DNA from 3 places in the Geodermatophilus sp. SYSU D00708 genome. Region 1 is predicted to be linked to each of the others. Evidence: riboswitches for the same ligand, from Rfam matches in the RefSeq annotation. Region 1 holds a riboswitch; each other region holds the start of a gene.

Region 1 (3,261 bases):
GGGGCGTCGATCCACTGCGCCTGGCGGGTGACGTGGTCGGCTGCCGGCACGACGTCCTCGAGGTCCACACGGCTCCCGTACCCGGCCGGCGAGCGCCGTGTGCACCCAGCGTGGTCTCGGACTGCGCGAGACCACGCTGAGTGCACAGGACGTCAGCTGGCCCGGCGGTCGGTGAGGGTCGGGTAGTCGGTGTAGCCCTCGGCGCCGGACGCGTAGAACAGGTGCGCCCGGATCTCGTTCTCCGGGTGCTCGCCGGCCCACCGCTCCACCAGGTCGGGGTTGGCGATGACCGGGCGGCCCACGGCGACGGCATCGGCGTGCGCGGCCTCGATGAGCGCCACCGCCTCCTCGCGCGTGGTGACCGTGCCGAACCCGCTGTTGGCGATCAGCGGGCCGCCGAAGCGCCGGCGCAGCTCCTGCACCAGGTCGCCGGCCGGCTCGCGGTGCAGCACCGACAGGTAGGCGAGACCCAGCGGGGCGAGCTGGTCGAGCAGCGCGCCATAGGTGGCGAGGACGTCGTCCCGGTCGGTCTCCAGGGCGTCCTGGATGCCGTGCTCGGGCGAGATCCGCAGGCCGACGCGGCCGGCGCCGATCGCCGCGGCCACCGCCGTCACCACTTGGACGACGAAGCGCGCCCGGTTCTCCGGGGAGCCGCCGTACTCGTCGGTCCGCAGGTTGGACGTCGGGGAGAGGAACTCGTGCAGCAGGTAGCCGTTGGCGCCGTGGATCTCCACGCCGTCCAGGCCGGCCTCGATCGCGCGGCGGGCGGCGGTGACGAAGTCCTGCACGGTCGCCCGGGCCTCGGCGACGGTCAGCGCGTGCGGCACCGGGTACGGCTGCTTGCCCTTCTCCGTGTGCCCCTCGCCGTTGATGGCGACGGCGCTGGGCGCGACCACGCGGCGGCCGCCGTTGACGTCGGGGTGGGTGACCCGGCCGCCGTGCATCACCTGCATCACGATCGTGCCGCCGCGGGCGTGCACCGCCTCGGCGACGCGGCGCCAGCCCTCGACCTGCTCGTCGGTGACGATGCCGGGCTGGCCGACGAACGCCTGCGACTCGTGGTTCGGGTAGGTGCCCTCGGTGATGATCAGGCCGACGCCGGCGCGCTGCCGGTAGTGCTCGACGACGAGGTCGCCCGGGACGCCGGACGCGCCGGAGCGCATGCGGGTGAGCGGGGCCATCACGACGCGGTTGGCGAGCTCGAGGTCGCCCAGGGTCACAGGGGAGAACAGGTCCACGAGGAGTTCGACGCCCGGACCGGAGCCGCCATTCCGGGCCGCGACCGTCACGGTGCTCACAGTGACGCGCGTCCCGCCGCAACGGCCATGTCGCAACTGAAGATCGGCGGCCGTCGAGTGGCGCGATGTACGTCGCGTTCGTACGGTGACCGTGTCCGGCCCTCGACGTCTCCCGAGCCCGGGGAGCCCGCGCCGGACGCCGCCGAGTCGCACCCACCGTGGTGGGCGCGAGCCGGGGACCCACCCGCACCACCCGGGGTGAGTCCCGCTCCCGGGTGCACCGGGAGCGGGTAGGGCACTCCCAGCCCGAACCCGTCAGCTGACCCGGTAGGCGGCCCGGGGAGAAACGGAGAACCACCGCGCCCTGGGGCCCGGAGCCCCCGCGCGCCCACAGGTCCGGGACCGTCGCGCTCCCGCCTGTCCATCCCAGGACCAGCCGCACGGCACGCACCGTCGGCCGACGGCTCCTCGCCGGGCGCCCGTGTCCGGCCGGTGCCGCGCGCCCAGCTGACGACACGCCGACGGCCCCGGCCGGTCCCGCACCATCGCCCCGGCGCCGTCGGTGCCGGGCGACCGCACAGCACGAGGAACACACATGCACAACCAGCACAACCAGCGCCCCCGCTCCCTGCACCGGCTCGCCGCCGCAGCCGGTCTGAGCCTGGCCCTCGCCCTCGCCCCCACCGGGGGTTCGGTCGCCCGGGCGGAGGGGGACCACTCCCTGGCCTCGATCGGGGCCTCGCAGAAGCAGGCCTACAAGAACCACGCCCTGGGCCAGGTCGGGGGCAACCGGACCCAGTTCGGCTGCCTCGACCAGCTGTGGGAGCGGGAGAGCGGGTGGAACCCCAACGCGCAGAACCCGACGAGCACCGCCTACGGCATCCCGCAGTTCCTCGACTCGACCTGGGCCATGACCGGCATCCGCAAGACCTCTGACCCCTACCGGCAGATCAAGGCGGGGCTGATCTACATCGGGAAGCGGTACGGCAGCCCCTGCGGGGCGTGGAGCCACCACCGGGCCCGCGGGTGGTACTGAGCCCGGGAACGCCGAGGGCCCTCTGCGCGCGCAGAGGGCCCTCGGGCCGGTCTCAGGCGGTGGCCATCGCCTCGGCGGTCAGCTCGACCGAGCGCAGCCGGCCCTCCGTGCCGGGGAACTGGTGCGCCACGATCAGCTCGTCGGCGTCGGCGTGCTTCGCGAAGCCCTGGAGGTACTCACGCACCTCGTCCGGGGTCCCGACGGCGGTGTGGGTGAGCATCGTGTCGACGTGCAGGCCCGCGCCGCCGTCGAGCAGCAGCTGCGTCTCGTCGTCCGACAGCGAGCGACCGCGGCCGAACAGCCCGACGGCCAGCGTCCGGCGGACGGCGGCGTAGGCCTCCTCGGCCGCCGCGCGGGTGTCGGCCGCGACGACGTTCACGCCGGCGACCACGTACGGCTCGGCGAGCTGCTCGGACGGCTTGAACTCGCGCCGGTAGGCCTCGACCGCGGGCTGGAGCATCGCCGGGGCGAAGTGTGACGCGAACGCGTAGGGCAGGCCGAGCGCGGCGGCCAGCGTCGCCCCGAACATCGACGAGCCCAGGACGTAGAGCGGCACGCGCGAGCCCTTGCCGGGGATCGCGTCGACCCCGGGCACCCGCGACTCGCCGGCCAGGTAGGCCTGCAGCTCGAGGACGTCCTGCGGGAAGCGGTCGGCCGAGCGCGGGTCCCGGCGCAGGGCGTACATCGTGTTCTGGTCCGAGCCCGGAGCCCGACCCAGGCCCAGGTCGATCCGGCCCGGGTACATCGCGTCGAGGGTGCCGAACTGCTCGGCGATGGTCAGCGGCGCGTGGTTGGGCAGCATGACGCCGCCGGCGCCGAGCCGGATGGACGACGTCTGCGCGCCGACGTGCGCGATCAGCACGCTCGTGGCCGACGACGCGATGTGCGGCATGTTGTGGTGCTCGGCGTACCAGACCCGGCGGTAGCCGGTCTGCTCCGCCCGCTGCGCGAGCGCGACGCTCGCGGCGATGCTGTCGGCTGCGGTCG
Region 2 (3,261 bases), on a different contig from region 1:
GGCGCGCAGTGGCGGCGCAGGGTCAACGTCGTCTGGGACGTGATCGCGTTCTGGCCCCGGGCAGCGCACCCGTTCGTGCCCGCGGCGTACTCCCAGGTGGCGGTCCCGGCGCTGGTCGACCGCATCGAGTGGCTGCTCTCCGAGGAGGGGGACGCCGAGCAGGTGGTCGTGGCCGCGCACAGCCAGGGGAGCCTGATCGGCCTGGCCGCGCTGCGCTCGATCGCTCCGGAGCTCTACCCGAGGGTCGGCTTGGTGACCTTCGGCTCCCAGTTGCGCATGCAGTTCTGCCGCGCGTTCCCCGCGCACGTCGGCCCGGACGTGCTCCGCTGGCTGAGCGACACCTGGGGGGAGCGGTGGGTGAGCCTGTTCCGCGAGACCGACCCGGTCGCCGGGCCGGTCCGGAGCTGGGAGCGGACGCCGGAGCCCGGACCGCTGCGGTCACGTCGGCTCTGGGACGAGGGGCCGGAGGACGACTGGCGCGATCCCCGCACCCTGCGCCGGGTCTGCGGCGGCGAGTGGCGCCTGCTCGACCCGGTGGCCTCGGACCCGACCAACCAGTCCGCGCCGGAGCCGCCGCTGTACGCACACAGCCGCTACTGGGCCGACCCGGACTGGCCGCTGGCGGTCGGCGTCGCCCGGGGCGTGGCCGCGGCTCGACCTCCGCTGCCGGTGCGCGGCGCCGGCCAGGTCACGGGGGGCCGGCCCGGCCCCCCGTGACCTGCGCGCGGACGGCGGGCTCAGACGACCAGCGACTGGCCCACGCGGATCAGGTCGGGGTCGGCCACCCGATCGCGGTTCTGCGCGTACAGCTCGCGCCAGCCCATGCCGTGCTGGGCGGCGATGGTGCCGAGCGTGTCCCCGGCCCGGACGACGTAGCTCCCGGACGCCGCCCGGTCGGCACGCGACGCCCGCTCCGGTGCCGCCGCCTGCGCCGGCGCGGCCGCCTGCGCCGGCGCGGCCGCCTGCGCCGGCGCGGCCGCCTGCGCCGACGAGCCGCCGGTCAGGTACCGGCCGCAGTTCGGCCAGGCGCCGATGCCCTGCCCGTCGAGGGTGCGCTCGGCGACCACGATCTGCTGCGCCTTGCTGGCCAGGTGGGCGTTGGACGCGAACTCCCGGCCCCCGTAGGCGGCCCAGGTGCTCGCGCTGAACTGCAGCCCGCCGTAGTAGCCGTTGCCGGTGTTGATGTGCCAGTTCCCGCTGGACTCGCACTGCGCGACGCCGTCCCAGTTGTGCTCCGCGGCCGAGGCGGATCCGGGGAGGGCGAGGGCGGAGACGGCGGCCGCGCCGGCGAGGACGACGGCGCCGCGGCGCAGGGCGCGAGAGGGCGTGCGGGATCGGTCGTGCTGAGGCATGGAGGTCCTCCGATCGACCGCCGGCGGGGTTAGCTGTCGGGTTCGGGCGATCGGTGCCCGGCCGCGGAACGCGGCTTCACCCCCAGGCGCGTGCAGCGCCGTAGGTGGGTCCCCCACCCCCGTCCACGGTTGGTGCAGAGTCGGACGCCGTCGGACGGGGTTGGGCGGGACGGCGCCGTGCCCGGCCGGACAGCCGGAGCACCCGCGGGACGCTAGGAGCGGACGTCCCGGTCCGCGCGCGGGCACCGGCGTGCCGCCCCGGCGTGGCGCGACAGGCCGGGCCGGGGGCGGCGCACCGCCCCCGGCCGACGACTCTCCGTCGTGAGTCCGGTGACGTCGTTGAAGGCCCCTCTGCAGGGTCCCGCCACGAGCCTGGTGACGCGCCGGAGCGGCCACCCTCCATGGCCCCTCTGCAGGGTCCCGCCCCGAGCTTGCGAGTGGCGGGGGGCAGAGGGGTCCTTCGTCAGTCTCGGACGAGGAGCGCGACCGGCAGCCGCTCCAGCGCCGCGCCGACGGGCAGCCCGGCCGCGTCCGAGACGTGCCGGCCGCCGGTGAGCAGGTCCCGCCAGGCGCCGTTCGGCAGCTGCAGCGCGGTGTCGCCCCAGCCGCCGGCCGCGGCCAGGCCGGCGGGGAGCCGGGTCGCGACGGTCACCACGCCGTCCTGCTCCCCGGACCCCCGGTCGAAGGCGACGACGTGCCCGGCGGCGGACCCGGTGGCCTCGACCGGCTCGTACCCGGCGAACCACTCCGGGTGCTCGCGGCGGGCGCGCAGCGTCCGGGAGACCACGAGCAGCTTCGCCGCGCCCTCGTCGTCCACCGGCGGCACCCAGCCCTCGTCGAGCCGGGCCAGCAGCCGGCGGCGCAGGTCGTAGTCGACCGGACGGCGGTTGTCCGGGTCGACCAGGGAGAGGTCCCACAGCTCGGTGCCCTGGTAGACGTCCGGGACGCCGGGCATGGTCAGCTGCAGGAGCTTCTGCGACAGCGAGTTCGACCGGCCGAGCGGCGCGATGCGGGCGACCACCTCCTCGATCTCGGCCTGCGTCGCCCGGTCGTCGTACGCGGCGTCGACCAGCGCGTGCAGCTGCGCCTCGAACTCCTCGTCCGGATCGGTCCAGGTCGTCGACGTCCCGGCCTCGCGCGCCGCCTTCTCCGCGTAGGCGTGCGCCCGCTCCCTGGACAGCGGCCACGCGCCGACCAGGTTCTGCCACACCAGGTGCGCCATCGGCCGGTCGGCGAGCGGGTGCAGGTCGAGCAGCCGGCGCACCAGCCGCGCCCACTCGGTGGGCAGCTCGGCGAGCACCGCCAGCCGCGCCCGCACGTCCTCGCTGCGCTTGGTGTCGTGCGTCGACAGGGTCGTCATCGACGCCGGCTTGCGCTCCAGCCGCCGCCGCTGCGCCTCGTGGAACTCCGCGACCGTGCTGCCGAAGCGGGCCGGGTCGCCGCCCACCTCGTTGAGCGCGACGAATCGGGCCCAGCGGTAGTAGGCGCTGTCCTCCACGCCCTTGGCCATGACCGGGCCGCTGGTCTGCTCGAAGCGGGTGGCCGCCTCGGTGCCGGCCTGCGCCAGCACCGGGTACAGCGCGTCGACCGCACCGGCCAGGTCGGGACGGCGCTCCCGGACCGCGGTCACCGTCGCGGCCAGGTGCTCCCGGCCGTCGGGCAGGTAGGTGCGGTAGACCGGGAAGCTCGCCAGCAGCTCGGCGAGGGCCTCGGTCTGCTGCTCCCGCGAGATGCCGGGCAGCTCGCCGATCACCCGCACCAGGCGGGCCACCTCCGAGCCGAGCATCCCGTCGGTGACCTCGCGCTTGCAGCCGTGCACCAGCTCGCCGTAGTCGACCGCCCGGCCGGACAGCTCGGTGTCCAGCGCGGTGAGCGCCGCCTCGCCGGCCGGGTCCACCAGCACGTCGTC
Region 3 (3,261 bases), on a different contig from region 1:
ATGTGGTTGTGGAAGAAGCCGTCGCCGTAGTAAGCGGCCTGCTCGGCGATCTGCGGGGAGCGGATCGAGCCGTGCCAGACGAACGGCGGGACGCCGTCCAGCGGCCGCGGGGTGGAGGTGAAGCCCTGCAGCGGGGTGCGGAACTGACCGGACCAGTCGACGACGTCCTCGTCCCACAGCCGGCGCAGCAGCGCGTAGTTCTCCACCGCCAGCGGGATGCCGTTGCGGATGTCCTGCCCGAACCACGGGTAGACCGGGCCGGTGTTGCCGCGGCCCATCATGAGGTCGACGCGGCCGTCGGCGAGGTGCTGCAGCATCGCGTAGTCCTCGGCGATCTTCACCGGGTCGTTGGTGGTGATCAGCGTGGTCGCCGTCGACAGCTGCAGGGTGCTCGTCCGCGCGGCGACGTGCGCCAGCGTCGTGGTGGGGGAGGACGAGAAGAACGGCGGGTTGTGGTGCTCGCCGAGGGCGAACACGTCGAGCCCGACCTCCTCGGCCTTCTGCGCGATCCGGAGGACCGCCTTGATCCGCTCACCCTCGGTGGGCGTGCGCCCGGTCGTGGGGTCGGTCGTGATGTCGCTGACCGAGAAGATCCCGAACTGCATCTCGTGCTCCAGGTGATTGAGAGCGCAACTACTGCTGGGTGCAACAGTGCCACGGCCTGGCTATTCCGCCGCGGGCAACACCCGCGCGCGAGGTACCTCACGCAACGGATGTGACCGCTGGGATTGTCACGGGACGGTAACGGCCCCTACGGTGGCTGACGTCCGGTCGGTCGAGTCTCCCATCCCGGGAGCCTGGCTGGACGCCGCCGAGTCGTGTCCGCACCGCTGCGGGCGCGAGCCGGGGACCCACCGCAGTACTGGGGTGAGTCCTGCCCGCCGAGCCTCGCTCGGAGGACAGGTAGGGCACCTTCCCGCCCGAACCCGTCAGCTAACTCGGTAGGCGGCCACGGAAGGAACGGAGAGCACTCGCTTGCCTCACCCACGGGCCCTCGAGGCCCGCAGGGTCACCCGGCCGCGCGCCCCTCGCGCTTCCTCCTCGGCCCGCTGACCCCGCCAGCCCGCGACCGCCGGCGCCCGCGCGTCCCTCGCTGACCGCGCCCGGCACCCCCACCGACCACAGCACCGGGCTGTCCTCGCTCAGGCGAGGACCGGTCCCGCGCGCGCCCTCACGCCCCCGGAGCACCACACCCGATGTCCCGCCGCACGTCGCACGACCTCCGCCCGGCCGACGCCGACACCGTCCGCACCGAGCCGGCCACCCTGGAGCTCGCCGCCGCCGAGCCCGCCACCGCCGAACTCCCCGCCGAGCTCGCCACCGAGCCCACCGCCCGCCGCCGGCTGCGGCTGCCGACCCGGGGTCGCCGTCCGGCGATCCTGCTGGCCACCGCCGCTGCCGGTGCCGTCGCGGTCAGCGTGCTGACCACCGGTCAGCCGGCCGCCGAGGCCGACGCCGCGACGGTGAGCGCGTCCACGAGCGTCGCCGAGCAGCTGGGCCTCACCGGCTCCTCCGCCGCGGCGCCGTCGGACGACCTCGCCCCGCTCGAGGAGCTCACCGCGTCGCGCAGCGAGCGCGAGGCCGCCCAGGCGAGCGCCGCCCAGGCGCAGGCCGCGGCGGACCAGGCCGAGCTCGACCGCCAGGCCGCCGAGAAGGCCGCCGCCGAGAAGGCCGCCGCCGAGAAGGCTGCGGCCGAGCAGGCCGCCCGCGAGGCCGCCGAGCGCCAGGCGGCTGAGCAGGCCGCGCAGGCCGCACAGGCCGCCGCCCCCGCCCCCGCCCGCGCCGCGGCCGCCCCGGCCGGCGGCGGGTCGTTCAAGGACTACGCGATGAGCAAGGTCGGCAGCGCCGACCAGTTCTCCTGCCTCGAGAAGCTGTGGGGCAAGGAGAGCGGCTGGAACCCCAACGCGCAGAACCCCTCCAGCACCGCCTACGGCATCCCGCAGTTCCTCGACTCGACCTGGGCCGGCACCGGGATCGCCAAGACCTCCGACGGCTACCGCCAGATCGACGCCGGGCTGATCTACATCGACAAGCGCTACGGCTCGCCGTGCGGCGCCTGGGCGCACTCGCAGTCCACCGGCTGGTACTGAGCCGGCACCCCGTCCCGGGTCCGGGACGGGCAACAGCAGGAGCGTCGTCCGCGACGCGCACCGAGAGCCGCACGCCTCCCAGGGGGAGGGGTGCGGCTCTCGGCGTCCGGGGGCTGGGGCACCCTGGTGTCCGGCTCCCGTCGGCGACGGGACGGTCGCGAGCGAGACACCGTCGGTGGGTCCACCGACGCCGACACCAGGGAGACGCAGCGTGGGCCGGCGTTCCGTCGAGCAGGCTCCCGGGCCCGGGGACGCCGCCCGGCCACCCGGGCGGGCGCCTCGTGAGCTGCCGGCCGCGTGGGACCGGCCGATCTCGACCGGCAACCTGCTGGCCGACTGCGAGCGGTGGTGCCGCGACCACCTGCCCCGCCGGGAGCCGCGATCGCCGGACGCGACGCGGGTGGTGGACTCCCAGGCGTGAGACTCGTCCCGTCCCGGTTCGTCCGCGCCCACACCCAGGTCCGGCGACCGACCTGCGTCCCGGAGGTCCGGCTGCACGTGGCCGACGACGTCGTCGCCCTGTGGGAGGCGATGGAGGCCGACGGCGGCGCCGGTGAGGCCCCGCCGTTCTGGGCCGCGGCCTGGCCGGGCGGGCAGGCCCTGGCACGGTTCGTGCTCGACCGGCCGGCAGTGGTGGCCGGGCGTGCGGTGCTCGACCTGGGCTCGGGCAGCGGGCTGGTCGCCATCGCCGCCCGGCTGGCCGGCGCCCGCTCGGTGCTGGCCAGCGACGTCGACCCGTTCAGCCGGACGGCGATCGGCGTCAACGCCGGGCTCAACGGCGTCCCGGGGGTCAGCGTGACCGGCGACGTGCTCGGCCGCGACCTCCGCGGCATCGACGTCGTCCTGGCCGGGGACGTCTGCTACGACCGCGGTATGACCGAGCGGGTGCTGCCCTTCCTCGACCGCGCCCGCGCCCGCGGGGTCGAGGTCCACGTGGGCGACCCGGGCCGGCCGTACCTGCCGCACGACCGGCTGGTCGCCGAGGCGGTGTACGAGATCCCCGAGACGGAGGGCCCCGGTCTGCGGCGGACGACGGTCTGGCGCCTGCCGTGACCCCGCGTCGCGGATAGGGTCGCCCGCGTGACCGCCGAGACCGCCGCCGAGCACGTCGACGTCCTGATCGTGGGGGCGGGCCTCTCCGGCATCGGCGCCGCGTGCCACCTGCAGCGCG

Evidence for each region. Region 1 has a riboswitch for cyclic di-AMP ahead of ACI79D_RS08180 (aggregation-promoting factor C-terminal-like domain-containing protein). Riboswitches for the same ligand answer to the same signal wherever they lie in the genome.
Region 2: linked by a shared signal. The riboswitch ahead of ACI79D_RS05085 (transglycosylase family protein) and the one ahead of ACI79D_RS08180 (aggregation-promoting factor C-terminal-like domain-containing protein) in region 1 are both predicted to bind cyclic di-AMP.
Region 3: linked by a shared signal. The riboswitch ahead of ACI79D_RS05840 (aggregation-promoting factor C-terminal-like domain-containing protein) and the one ahead of ACI79D_RS08180 (aggregation-promoting factor C-terminal-like domain-containing protein) in region 1 are both predicted to bind cyclic di-AMP.

What each region holds. Positions count from the first base shown of each region.
Region 1 is NZ_JBJGYS010000007.1:30,841-34,101, forward strand. It holds gene ACI79D_RS08170 (hypothetical protein) at 1-68, opposite strand, end outside; gene ACI79D_RS08175 (alkene reductase) at 153-1,289, opposite strand; cyclic di-AMP (ydaO/yuaA leader) riboswitch at 1,429-1,587, shown strand; gene ACI79D_RS08180 (aggregation-promoting factor C-terminal-like domain-containing protein) at 1,834-2,274, shown strand; gene ACI79D_RS08185 (LLM class flavin-dependent oxidoreductase) at 2,327-3,261, opposite strand, start outside.
Region 2 is NZ_JBJGYS010000004.1:11,212-14,472, forward strand. It holds gene ACI79D_RS05080 (hypothetical protein) at 1-717, shown strand, start outside; gene ACI79D_RS05085 (transglycosylase family protein) at 738-1,352, opposite strand; cyclic di-AMP (ydaO/yuaA leader) riboswitch at 1,355-1,497, opposite strand; gene treY (malto-oligosyltrehalose synthase) at 1,816-3,261, opposite strand, start outside.
Region 3 is NZ_JBJGYS010000004.1:182,519-185,779, forward strand. It holds gene ACI79D_RS05835 (LLM class flavin-dependent oxidoreductase) at 1-605, opposite strand, end outside; cyclic di-AMP (ydaO/yuaA leader) riboswitch at 800-963, shown strand; gene ACI79D_RS05840 (aggregation-promoting factor C-terminal-like domain-containing protein) at 1,197-2,090, shown strand; gene ACI79D_RS05845 (hypothetical protein) at 2,302-2,511, shown strand; gene ACI79D_RS05850 (class I SAM-dependent methyltransferase) at 2,508-3,143, shown strand; gene ACI79D_RS05855 (flavin-containing monooxygenase) at 3,171-3,261, shown strand, end outside.